3 regions of the Cytobacillus sp. FSL W8-0315 genome follow, and region 1 is predicted to be linked to each of the others. Evidence: riboswitches for the same ligand, from Rfam matches in the RefSeq annotation. Region 1 holds a riboswitch; each other region holds the start of a gene.
What was found. Region 1 has a riboswitch for S-adenosylmethionine ahead of MKY20_RS28260 (LLM class flavin-dependent oxidoreductase). Riboswitches for the same ligand answer to the same signal wherever they lie in the genome.

Region 1 (3,276 bases):
GGCCTCTCTTCTGCTTCTTCTCCAACAGGGCAGAATAAGTCGCCAATCTGGCATGCGTCCGCAGGGCATAGTTCAAATCCTTCCGATGTATCAACCCTGACGGCATAAACAAAGTTGCCTCCGACAAATTCACAGCGGGTGATATAGCTTTCAGGAGATTGAATATATTCCTGAATAAGGGTAATGCCATCAACAGGCTCTTCGAAGGAAGGTCCCTCCACATAAGCTTTTAGAGCTTCAATACTATGGAATAATTGAACACCCAGGCCTTTGCCGGCACGGTTATGCTTCGTGATAAACGGCTGTCCGGCAAATGCTTCGGCCGCCTTAATAATATGTTGTTTTCCAACCGCTGCAATCGTTTTGGGAGTCCTGACACCAGATTTGTTTAATTCCAAGTACTGCAAAACCTTACTAACTTCAAGCTCCAGAGCGCTCGTTCCATTCAACACTGTACGGCCATGTGCTTCAAGCCAGGCCAATACTTGTCCCGAAAATTCAGCTGCAAAGCGATGATCACGGGTATGAGAAGAAGCACTCATCCGGCTATAGAAGATTCCTTCTGGAGGTTCTGCCGATAAATCTACCGTTCCTTCGTCTAAATGCCATTCTTCATAAGGAACACCCAGTTCCTCCAGCCTTTTTGTCAAATGGACTGTCCACTCACTATTTTCATGAATTACATATACCTTGCTCATTATTATGGCCCCTTTCTAGCTCTTTATTAAACTGCGTTTTTGTTCCACTAATGGCATAACCGTCTTTGCAAAGCGTTCCATTTCCTCCAGCTGAGGTGAAAATTGCAATAATAATAAGTCTAGGCCAGCTTCTTCATATTGTAAAATCCGATCAGCAATTTGCTCTGGTGTTCCTACTAAGTTTGGCCGCAGACCTCTGTTAGAGACAGAGTAATCCTGTAGCTGAATCTGCTGCTCTAATTGTGACTTTGTAGTGAAATCCTTAAAACCGGCGTAACCGCTGGAATCCTTCACAGCCGTGATTTTTTCAAGCTCAGCAAGAGCTTCTTCTTCTGTATCACGGCAAATAACATAAGCAGCCATTCCGAAAGAACTGAATGGCGCATTGCCCGTTTGTTCACGCCGTGCCTTCATTTCTCCTATTTTCAGATCAATCTCCTCAGCCGTTCCGCCGTGCATAACATAAGCATCACATTTTTCTGCAATGGTCTGCTTGCCTTTTTCGCTTTCACCGCCTGCATAAAGAATCGGGTTAGGTCTTTGAACTGGCTTTGGAGCAAGCTTCGTGTCCCTTAAGTCGTAAAATTGACCGGAATAATGGAAGGTTTCTTCCGTCCATAACCCTTTTAGAACATCAATGAACTCCTCAGTGCGGGCATAACGCTCATCATGTTCTGTAAAAATACCGCCATATTGACGCGCTTCTTCGGCCCACCAGGCAGAAACCACATTTAGAGTAAAACGGCCGTTGCTGATTTGATCAATATTGGCTGCCATTTTTGCTGCTACAGCAGGATTATGAAAACCAGGGCGGATCGCGGTCATAATTTCAATTTTTTCCGTCACGGCTGCAAGTGCGGCTGCCGTGGACCAGGCTTCAAGAGAATCATGGTCCGGTCCTTTAATATCATTTAAATATAATTCAGCTATTAACGTAGTCGAGTATCCCCATTTTTCAGCCGACTGAATGACGTTTTTAGCATATTCAAAGGTTGGCGGCATATTTTCGTCTTCTACATTTCGCAGCCAGCCTCCAAAAATCGGCAACCAGAAACCATATTTCATTTTTCTTCTCTCCTCTTGCATTTTTAAATATCTACTTTTCGCATAACTTAAGTTGGATTTATAAACAATTAAAAAACTCTCCTCCTAAGAAGAGAGTTTTATCAACCCTCTTCTCATCTTTCAAGCGATGCGCTTGCTGGAATTGGCACAGTATTCATCAGAACCTGCTGCCGAGGCTTCAAAGGGCCAGTCCCTCCACCTCTCTGGATAAGAAGAAAATATTCAATTTTTTAATTATTTAAAGCGATAATAATTTAAATTCACTCAATTGTCAATTAATTATTTCTGAACTCTAAATATTGATTTCCCTTAATAAACGTACTAATACATATCCTTCTGAGTAAAATTCCAAAACGCAACAGCAAGACAGGCGGCAGCCCAAATCCCAAGCATGGTTAATGAAAATGGCAGTGACATCCCTTCAATCGGCGGAGCTTGACCTTCTAAGTAGTTAATCAGATCAAAGTTCAAGTTCACTAAATACTTGGAGCTCGTCCAGCTCGAACCGATAGAAGATAACAGGGTGCCTGCGATTAACACGGCCATCATCGCCCCAATTCCAGTCGCTGTATTTTTCACCAGAACCGATATCATGAGGCTTATGGTTCCAACAACCGCTGTTACCACCCAGGCAAGCCCAACTGACATCAGCAGGTATTCCCACATCGACAGGGTATGGATGTATTCCGTTGAAAACTCACCAGATGCAGAAGCTTGAAATCCGGTCAAAATAGGTGCAGTCCAGCCATCATAACCGAGTACGATTCCTGAAACCCCATAACAGACAATCACGGTTGCCGCCATCAGCATGGAGGTATAAAGCAAAACCGTCAGCCATTTAGCCATTAGGATTCTCCATCGTTTAACCGGCCGGGACAGCAATGTTTTGATGGTGCCATCATTATATTCCCCGCTCACAATATCAGCCATTATAATAATAATGAATAAAGGCAGGACAAGCGTGATTCCCTGTGAGAAAAAGATGCGGATAAACGTAGGGGCTCCAGGATAGTTTGGATTAATATCGTTGTCCAGATAATACTGCTTTTGCTTCAGATCAAATTCAAGGAACTGTCTGAACTCGTCCTGGATTCCGCTCGATGCCAGCCGATTTTGCCGATCGACAATCTCCTGCTGAAGCTCCACTCTCCAGTCCAGAGTGCCCTGTTTTTCGATTTTCTCCTGTATCTCCCGGTATTGTGCGTATGTAAACATAGAGACTAGAATGACTAAAATGACGGTGACAACCGCCATGCGTTTTTTGGAAGCAATCTTCATCACTTCATTATGAATCAGGCCAATCATATTTGGATTAGACAATATGATCGCCTCCTGTCAAACTAATAAATAGATCCTCCAATGTCTGCACTTTCCTTTCGATCGTCCATACATCAATACCCGCCTTCATTAAAGCTTCATTCAGGAGCGAGGTTTTGCTGTCATCCATAAGAGTGTGTATAGTATGGTCATCATATAGTTCTGCAGCCTGGACATATGGGGATTCTTTAAGAAT
Region 2 (3,276 bases), on a different contig from region 1:
CTCTGTGTATCCCTGTATCGATATATTCACTCCAGTTGGCAGACTGCCTTGAAGCGAGCAGAGTCCAAGTATTATTAATAACCTTAGTGCCAACTCCCGTTTTCCCTTCTATTAGTCCATCTGCAGAAAGTTCTTCCAGAGCAGTGATAATTGTGCTTCGGTTTACTCCAAACTCCTCAGCCAGTTTCCGCTGGCTTGGAATTTTACTTCCGATTGGCCATTCCCCTTTGGAAATCTTTCCTTTAATAGTCTCAATAACTCGCTGATATTTTGGCAATTGTGCTGTATCCATCCATATAACCGCCTTTATGAAAATTGGCTGGCAAAATTCTTTCCTAATTGGTTGAGGACATTGTATCAGTTATTGATTATCCTGAAAAGCAGCACAGATAATGGCTGGAAATGTTGATAAGGGGGATGAAGTTGGCAAATAAGAAATTTATGATTATCGGGGCGCATAGTTCTATCATCATTCTTTGGGCATCCGCATTCCCGGGAATTCGGGCTGGGCTTGAATCGTACTCCCCTGAGCACCTTGCCCTTTTTAGACTTTTAGTTGGTTCGGCTGCACTTGGTGTCTTAGCACTGCTGACAAGGATGCGTCTTCCGGATATAAAAGATCTTCCTGCTATTTTTATGCTTGGATTCCTTGGTTTTACGGTTTATCATACAGCTCTCAACATTGGGGAAAAAACAGTAAGCGCCGGACCGGCAAGCTTGATTGTATCAATGACTCCGATCTTTTCGGCTGCTTTGGCTGCTTTATTTTTAAGGGAAAGGTTTGGAAGGGTCAGGTGGACTGGTTCAGCAGTCAGTATTGCTGGTGCCGCACTTATTTCGCTTGGTGCAGGAGGAGGGTTTGAAATCCAAACCGGTATTTTATTTGTCCTGCTTGCTTCCATTTCAGAAAGCATCTATTTCGTGTTTCAGACTAAATACTTTAATAAATACGGATTTTTGTCATTTACATCCTATACGGTATGGGCAGGGACTGGTTTTATGCTGATTTATCTTCCTGGGCTTGGTAATGAGATCTTTCATGCATCGGCCGAATCCACTTTAAGTGTCATCTATTTGGGGATTTTTCCAACGGTAATTCCATATATTGCCCTAGCTTTTCTTGCGTCCATAGGAGGGACTTCTGAAGCGACAAGCTCTCTTTATCTGACACCAGCAATAGCATTTGTCATTGCTTGGGTTTGGCTGGGAGAGGTGCCGACTATGTTATCCATTGCGGGTGGTATAATCGCTCTGGCAGGTGTGATGATTATTCACCGTAAAGACAGCTCTGTTAAAGTAACGGAAATTTTTGAAAATGGCCCAAGTGAAAATATTTGAAAAATAATGATTGACATCCTTTTCTTTATGGTGGTAAAGTAATAAGCATATTAAACAACCGAATAATAAAAATCTTCTTATCCAGAGAGGTTGAGGGACTGGCCCTATGACACCTCGGCAGCGGACAAAAGTGTACCGTGCCAAATCCAGCAAGCGTAGCTTGAAAGATAAGAAGAGGACCATTGATAAATGCCGCCCTCTTCTTTCTTTAGAAGAGGGTTTTTGTTTTTATCCGAAAAAATGCATCAAGATTCTATTCATAAACATATGAATAATTCTTATCGAGAGAAGCAGAGGGACCTGGCCCAATGAAGCTTCGGCAGCAGGCAGACTGCACTGTGCCAAATCCAGCAGGCGATAGCCTGAAAGATAAGGAGGGGACTTCAAAAAACCTCTTCTGTTAGAAGGGGTAAATTTCAGGATATAATTCTTAGTTTTCCCATGGGATTAATTATATATAACATTTAGAAAAGGAGAGATGCTGAATGATAGAGTTTCAGAATTTAAAGAAAATCTATGAAAGCGGAGGACAGCAGGTAGCTGCTTTAAATGGAATAGACTTAAAGATTAACAAAGGTGAGATTTTCGGTGTGATCGGCTTCAGCGGTGCGGGAAAGAGCTCTTTGATCCGCTGTGTCAATTGGCTGGAGAAGCCGACTTCAGGAAAGGTCATTGTCAGTGGACATGATCTGACGGCTTTATCTGTAAGAGAAATTCGCGAAGTGAAAAGAAACATCGGGATGGTCTTTCAGCATTTTAATCTTTTAAATTCGAAAACAGTGTTTGCCAATGTGGCGATGCCGCTCACACTGGCTAAGATCCCTAAAGATGACATCAAAAAGCGTGTCCATGAACTATTAGAATTCGTGGGGCTTGCAGACAAGGCAAACAGCTATCCCGATCAGCTGTCAGGCGGGCAAAAGCAGCGGATCGGAATTGCCAGGGCGCTGGCGACCCAGCCTTCCATTCTATTATGTGATGAAGCAACTTCAGCGCTGGATCCGCAGACAACCAGCTCTATCCTGCAGCTGCTGAAAAAAATAAATAAAGAATACAACATTACTATACTGATCATTACCCATGAAATGTCTGTAATCAGAGAGATCTGTGATCGTGTCGCTGTAATAGAGGCAGGAAAAATTATCGAAGAAGGAACCGTCTTCAATGTCTTTTCATCACCAAAGACACAAACAGCGAAAAACTTTGTCAGCACTGTCATGAATGATCAAATACCTGACTCCATTAAAGAAGTGATTGAAAAACAGCAAGGGCTTCAAAAGGTATTTAGAATCAACTTTGTTGGAAATTCTGCCGGGCAGCCGCTCCTCTCGCAGGTTGCCAAAAAGTTTAATATCGACTTCAACGTCCTGTTTGGAAATATTACTGAACTTCAGGGAACACCGTTTGGCAACCTGATTGTCGAATTCCAGGGTCCGGACAGTGAAATCAGACGTGCTATACAGTACATCAGCCAGGAAAAAGTTTCAATAAAGGAAGTGACAACACGTGCTAGTTAATCAGGAAAAAATCATCGAAGCCTTAATCGAAACGGTTCAAATGGTGGCATTCTCATTGCTGTTTTCAGCTATTATCGGACTGCCGCTTGGTATATTGCTTGTCGTAACAAGGAAAGGGCATCTGCTGGAAAACCTCGTTGTTTTTAATATCATAAACAGCATTATTAATATTTTCAGATCAGTTCCCTTCATCATTTTAATGGTGGCCATTATCCCCATTACCAGGCTGATTGTCGGAACATCGATAGGTACGGCTGCAGCCGTAGTGCCGCTAGTCTTTTATGCCGGGCCATATATTGCAAGATTAATAGAAAACTCATTGCTTGAGGTAGATCCGGGAGTCATAGAAGCTGCAGAAGCAATGGGAGCAACACCAGGCCAGATAATATTAAAATTCCTGATTCCGGAAGCACTTAGTTCG
Region 3 (3,276 bases), on a different contig from region 1:
CACTATATCTGCACCTAAAGAAAGCGGTTTTTGAAGGGCAGGGGTCAGGAAGGTATTATCCACAAATGTCAAGGCTCCATGCTGTCTTGCAAGTGAACTGATGGCCTGTATATCTGTCACTTTCAGCAGCGGGTTGGAAGGAGTCTCTACATAGAAAACTTTCGTGTTGGGACGGATTGCTTCTTTTACTTCCTCAAGATTTGTCATATCAACAAATGTGTGCTCAATGCCAAAGCGGGACAGGACTTCTGTTGTCATTCGATAGGTTCCGCCATATACATCTTCTGTAATGACAACATGATCTCCCTGAGATAAGAGGAGGAATGCTGTAGAAATGGCAGCCATTCCAGAAGAAAAGGCAAACCCTCTAATACCTTCTTCAAGCTCCGCGATGACTTCTTCAAGTGCTTCCCTTGTTGGATTCAGGCTGCGGCTGTAATCATATTTTCCGAACACATCAATATCTTTTTGATGAAAAGTGGAGGCATGCTGGATCGGTACACTGACAGCTCCTGTTTCCGGGTCGAATTTTTGATTATTGTGAAGTAATTTCGTTTGGAATGTGTAATTCGAACTCATCGTACTGCCTCCTTAATAACCTTAGCAAAAGCATGTTCAAGATCCGCCTTCAAATCTTCTGCATTTTCTATTCCAACCGAGAAACGCAGAAGCCTATTACAGACACCGGTTTCAATACGGATTTCTTCAGGAATGTCCGCATGTGTCTGGGTTGCTGGATAAGTTATGAAACTCTCGACTCCTCCGAGGCTTTCAGCAAAGGAGATAAGGGAGAGGCTCTGCAGAAATGGATTCACCCAGGATTCATCCTTGATTCGGAATGATATCATGCCGCCCTTGCCGGGATAAAGGACATCTGTTACTGCATCGTGGCCCGATAAAAATTCTGCTAATTCCTTCGCATTTTCTTCATGACGTTCCATGCGGAGAGAGAGTGTCTTCATCCCTCTGATCAACAGCCATGAATCAAAAGGGCTAAGGACAGCACCTGCGGCATTGTGGTTCATCGCCAGTGCCTCACATAACTCTTTGCCTTTTGCAACAATTAATCCGGCAAGGACATCATTATGCCCGCCAAGATACTTGGTTGCACTATGGATCACAATATCAGCTCCAAGCTTTAACGGCTGCTGAAGGAGAGGGGTATAAAACGTGTTATCAACTATAAGGAGGATATTATGCTTTTGGGCAATGTCTGCTATCAATTGAATGTCAGTCTGTTCCATAAGCGGATTAGTTGGAGTCTCCAGAAATATTGCCTTGGTCTTTTCCGTGATTAATAGTTCAACATCTTCGGAATTGCTGGTATTTACATATTTGCACTGAAGTCCCCACTTCTTGAAGCCCTGTTCAAGCAGACGATATGTACCGCCATATAAATCCTTTGATACAATCCATTCATCTCCGGATTTAAAAAGAGAAAGAATGGTAAGAATTGCGGCCATTCCAGAACTGCAGGCATAGCCTTGGTCGCCTTCTTCCAGATCGGCGATTGCCTCCTCAAGCAGCTGGCGGGTAGGGTTGCCTGTTCTGCTATAGTCAAAGCCAGTTGACTGGCCAATGCCTTCATGGCGATATGCCGTGGAAAAATATACGGGCGGGTTGACAGCACCTGTTGCTGACTCGCTCCTGTTTCCGATTTGCGCTAATCTGGTGTCAATATTATACATGCTTGTAACCACTCCTTATAAAAAATAAAAAAAAAGCCTTCTATAAGAAGAAGACTTTTTAATGTGATCAGCCATTCTTCTTATCTTTCAAGTTTTAGAAACTTGCAGGAATTAGCACCTTTTCAATCAAAAAAATGATTGCTGGTTGCTGAGGCGTCGTCGGGCCTTACCCTCGACCTCTCTGGATAAGAAATCAAATATTAAATTTTCTCTAAACTTTACTACAGTAAACCGCTAATCGTCAACACTTTTTTGAATATTTTATGTTATAAAAAATATCCGACCAGGTATCTTGCGTCCTTTTGCCCTCAGTCTCCATTTTTTAGGGGGAATGAGGAAAATTTTGAACAAAAAAACTTCCCATCAGATTCTGGAAAGTTTTTTTGGGGTATTCATTCTTCAATCAAATCGTTAACCGGCACATCCATTTCTTTTTCAGAATCTGCTTTTGTGTAAACACGTGCTGTCTTAGTCTGCTCATCTACATGCTGAATGATGATCGGGATGCCATTCAAAGTAACACAGTGCATTTCAGCAGACTCAGCAATCTCTTTTGCTCTGCCAATATTCATGGAAAAACCTCCTGAATTTGAATAATTTTAATGTGTCTTAAAAATACACAAATTATTCTTTTGAAAAAAACCTGGCATAAAATGTTAGAAGGGGATCACTTTAAAGTTCAGAATATTTGTTTTATAATGAACGTAAATGAAATTTTTCTTGGAGGGGAGCTAATATGCGTGAACATAGCCACTGCCGCCACCGGTTTGCGGAATCCGAGGGTCCAGCAGTATTCCAGACCATGGATGGCATTGAAGTAAATGTTTCTGGGTCCATGTTCGAAAAATGTACAACTTGCGGCCATTTTGATTTTCCTGTGGAAACGAGAGAAGCAATTGAATCTTCCCTAAAAGAAAACAGAAAAAATGCGAATGCAGTGAAACAAATCTATATTAACTTAGTTGAGACTTTTTAAAGCCGGACGACTGCCGGCTTTTTTATTTTGTCTTCTATATAAGAAAGTGCTTTTACAAAATGTTTTTGAATTTTTGCTTGAACTTAGTTATTAACCTGAACTGATCATCGCTATGGGCACATGATTCTCGAAAATTCATCCGCATTTTCGTCGTGCGGTATTAGTCAAGGAAGCCTTTTTAAATGTCCTGCGGCAGGAGAGGGAGCGGGAGACCGCGCAGGCGGAGCTGAGGACCTCTGTTCCTCCCGGCGGAAAGAAGGTCCCGTGCTGAAATCAGCGGGCAACATTTTAAGTATAATAACAATCTAAAATGAACCCCTAAAAACCACCCAGTTATTTCTTATTTATAATTGTTTAACATTTAACAAAACATTTTATTAGAATAAGTAATTACTAAAAAAAAATTTTTAATAGTTTTCCACTATATTCATGTTTTTATCTTTGTACAACTAGATTTTCCGTGTTAGAATAACTGTGGAAACGTTTTATCCTCTGAAAAATATTATTATTCGTAAAAATAAAACGTTAATGCATCATATAGACGGGTATTGTATTTTCAGGGGAGAAAAATGTATTTGAATTATTTACTTAAAAACAGTTATGGAGGTAATT

Region 2: linked by a shared signal. The riboswitch ahead of MKY20_RS06470 (methionine ABC transporter ATP-binding protein) and the one ahead of MKY20_RS28260 (LLM class flavin-dependent oxidoreductase) in region 1 are both predicted to bind S-adenosylmethionine.
Region 3: linked by a shared signal. The riboswitch ahead of MKY20_RS17590 (methionine biosynthesis PLP-dependent protein) and the one ahead of MKY20_RS28260 (LLM class flavin-dependent oxidoreductase) in region 1 are both predicted to bind S-adenosylmethionine.

What each region holds. Positions count from the first base shown of each region.
Region 1 is NZ_JBBOOC010000004.1:148,255-151,530, forward strand. It holds gene MKY20_RS28255 (ATP-grasp domain-containing protein) at 1-698, opposite strand, end outside; gene MKY20_RS28260 (LLM class flavin-dependent oxidoreductase) at 714-1,763, opposite strand; SAM riboswitch class I at 1,874-1,977, opposite strand; gene MKY20_RS28265 (ABC transporter permease) at 2,085-3,068, opposite strand; gene MKY20_RS28270 (ABC transporter ATP-binding protein) at 3,076-3,276, opposite strand, start outside.
Region 2 is NZ_JBBOOC010000001.1:1,262,180-1,265,455, forward strand. It holds gene MKY20_RS06460 (aminotransferase-like domain-containing protein) at 1-292, opposite strand, end outside; gene MKY20_RS06465 (DMT family transporter) at 424-1,338, shown strand; SAM riboswitch class I at 1,413-1,512, shown strand; SAM riboswitch class I at 1,614-1,714, shown strand; gene MKY20_RS06470 (methionine ABC transporter ATP-binding protein) at 1,824-2,855, shown strand; gene MKY20_RS06475 (methionine ABC transporter permease) at 2,845-3,276, shown strand, end outside.
Region 3 is NZ_JBBOOC010000001.1:3,442,099-3,445,374, forward strand. It holds gene metC (cystathionine beta-lyase) at 1-579, opposite strand, end outside; gene MKY20_RS17590 (methionine biosynthesis PLP-dependent protein) at 576-1,688, opposite strand; SAM riboswitch class I at 1,766-1,880, opposite strand; gene MKY20_RS17595 (H-type small acid-soluble spore protein) at 2,081-2,260, opposite strand; gene MKY20_RS17600 (hypothetical protein) at 2,425-2,664, shown strand.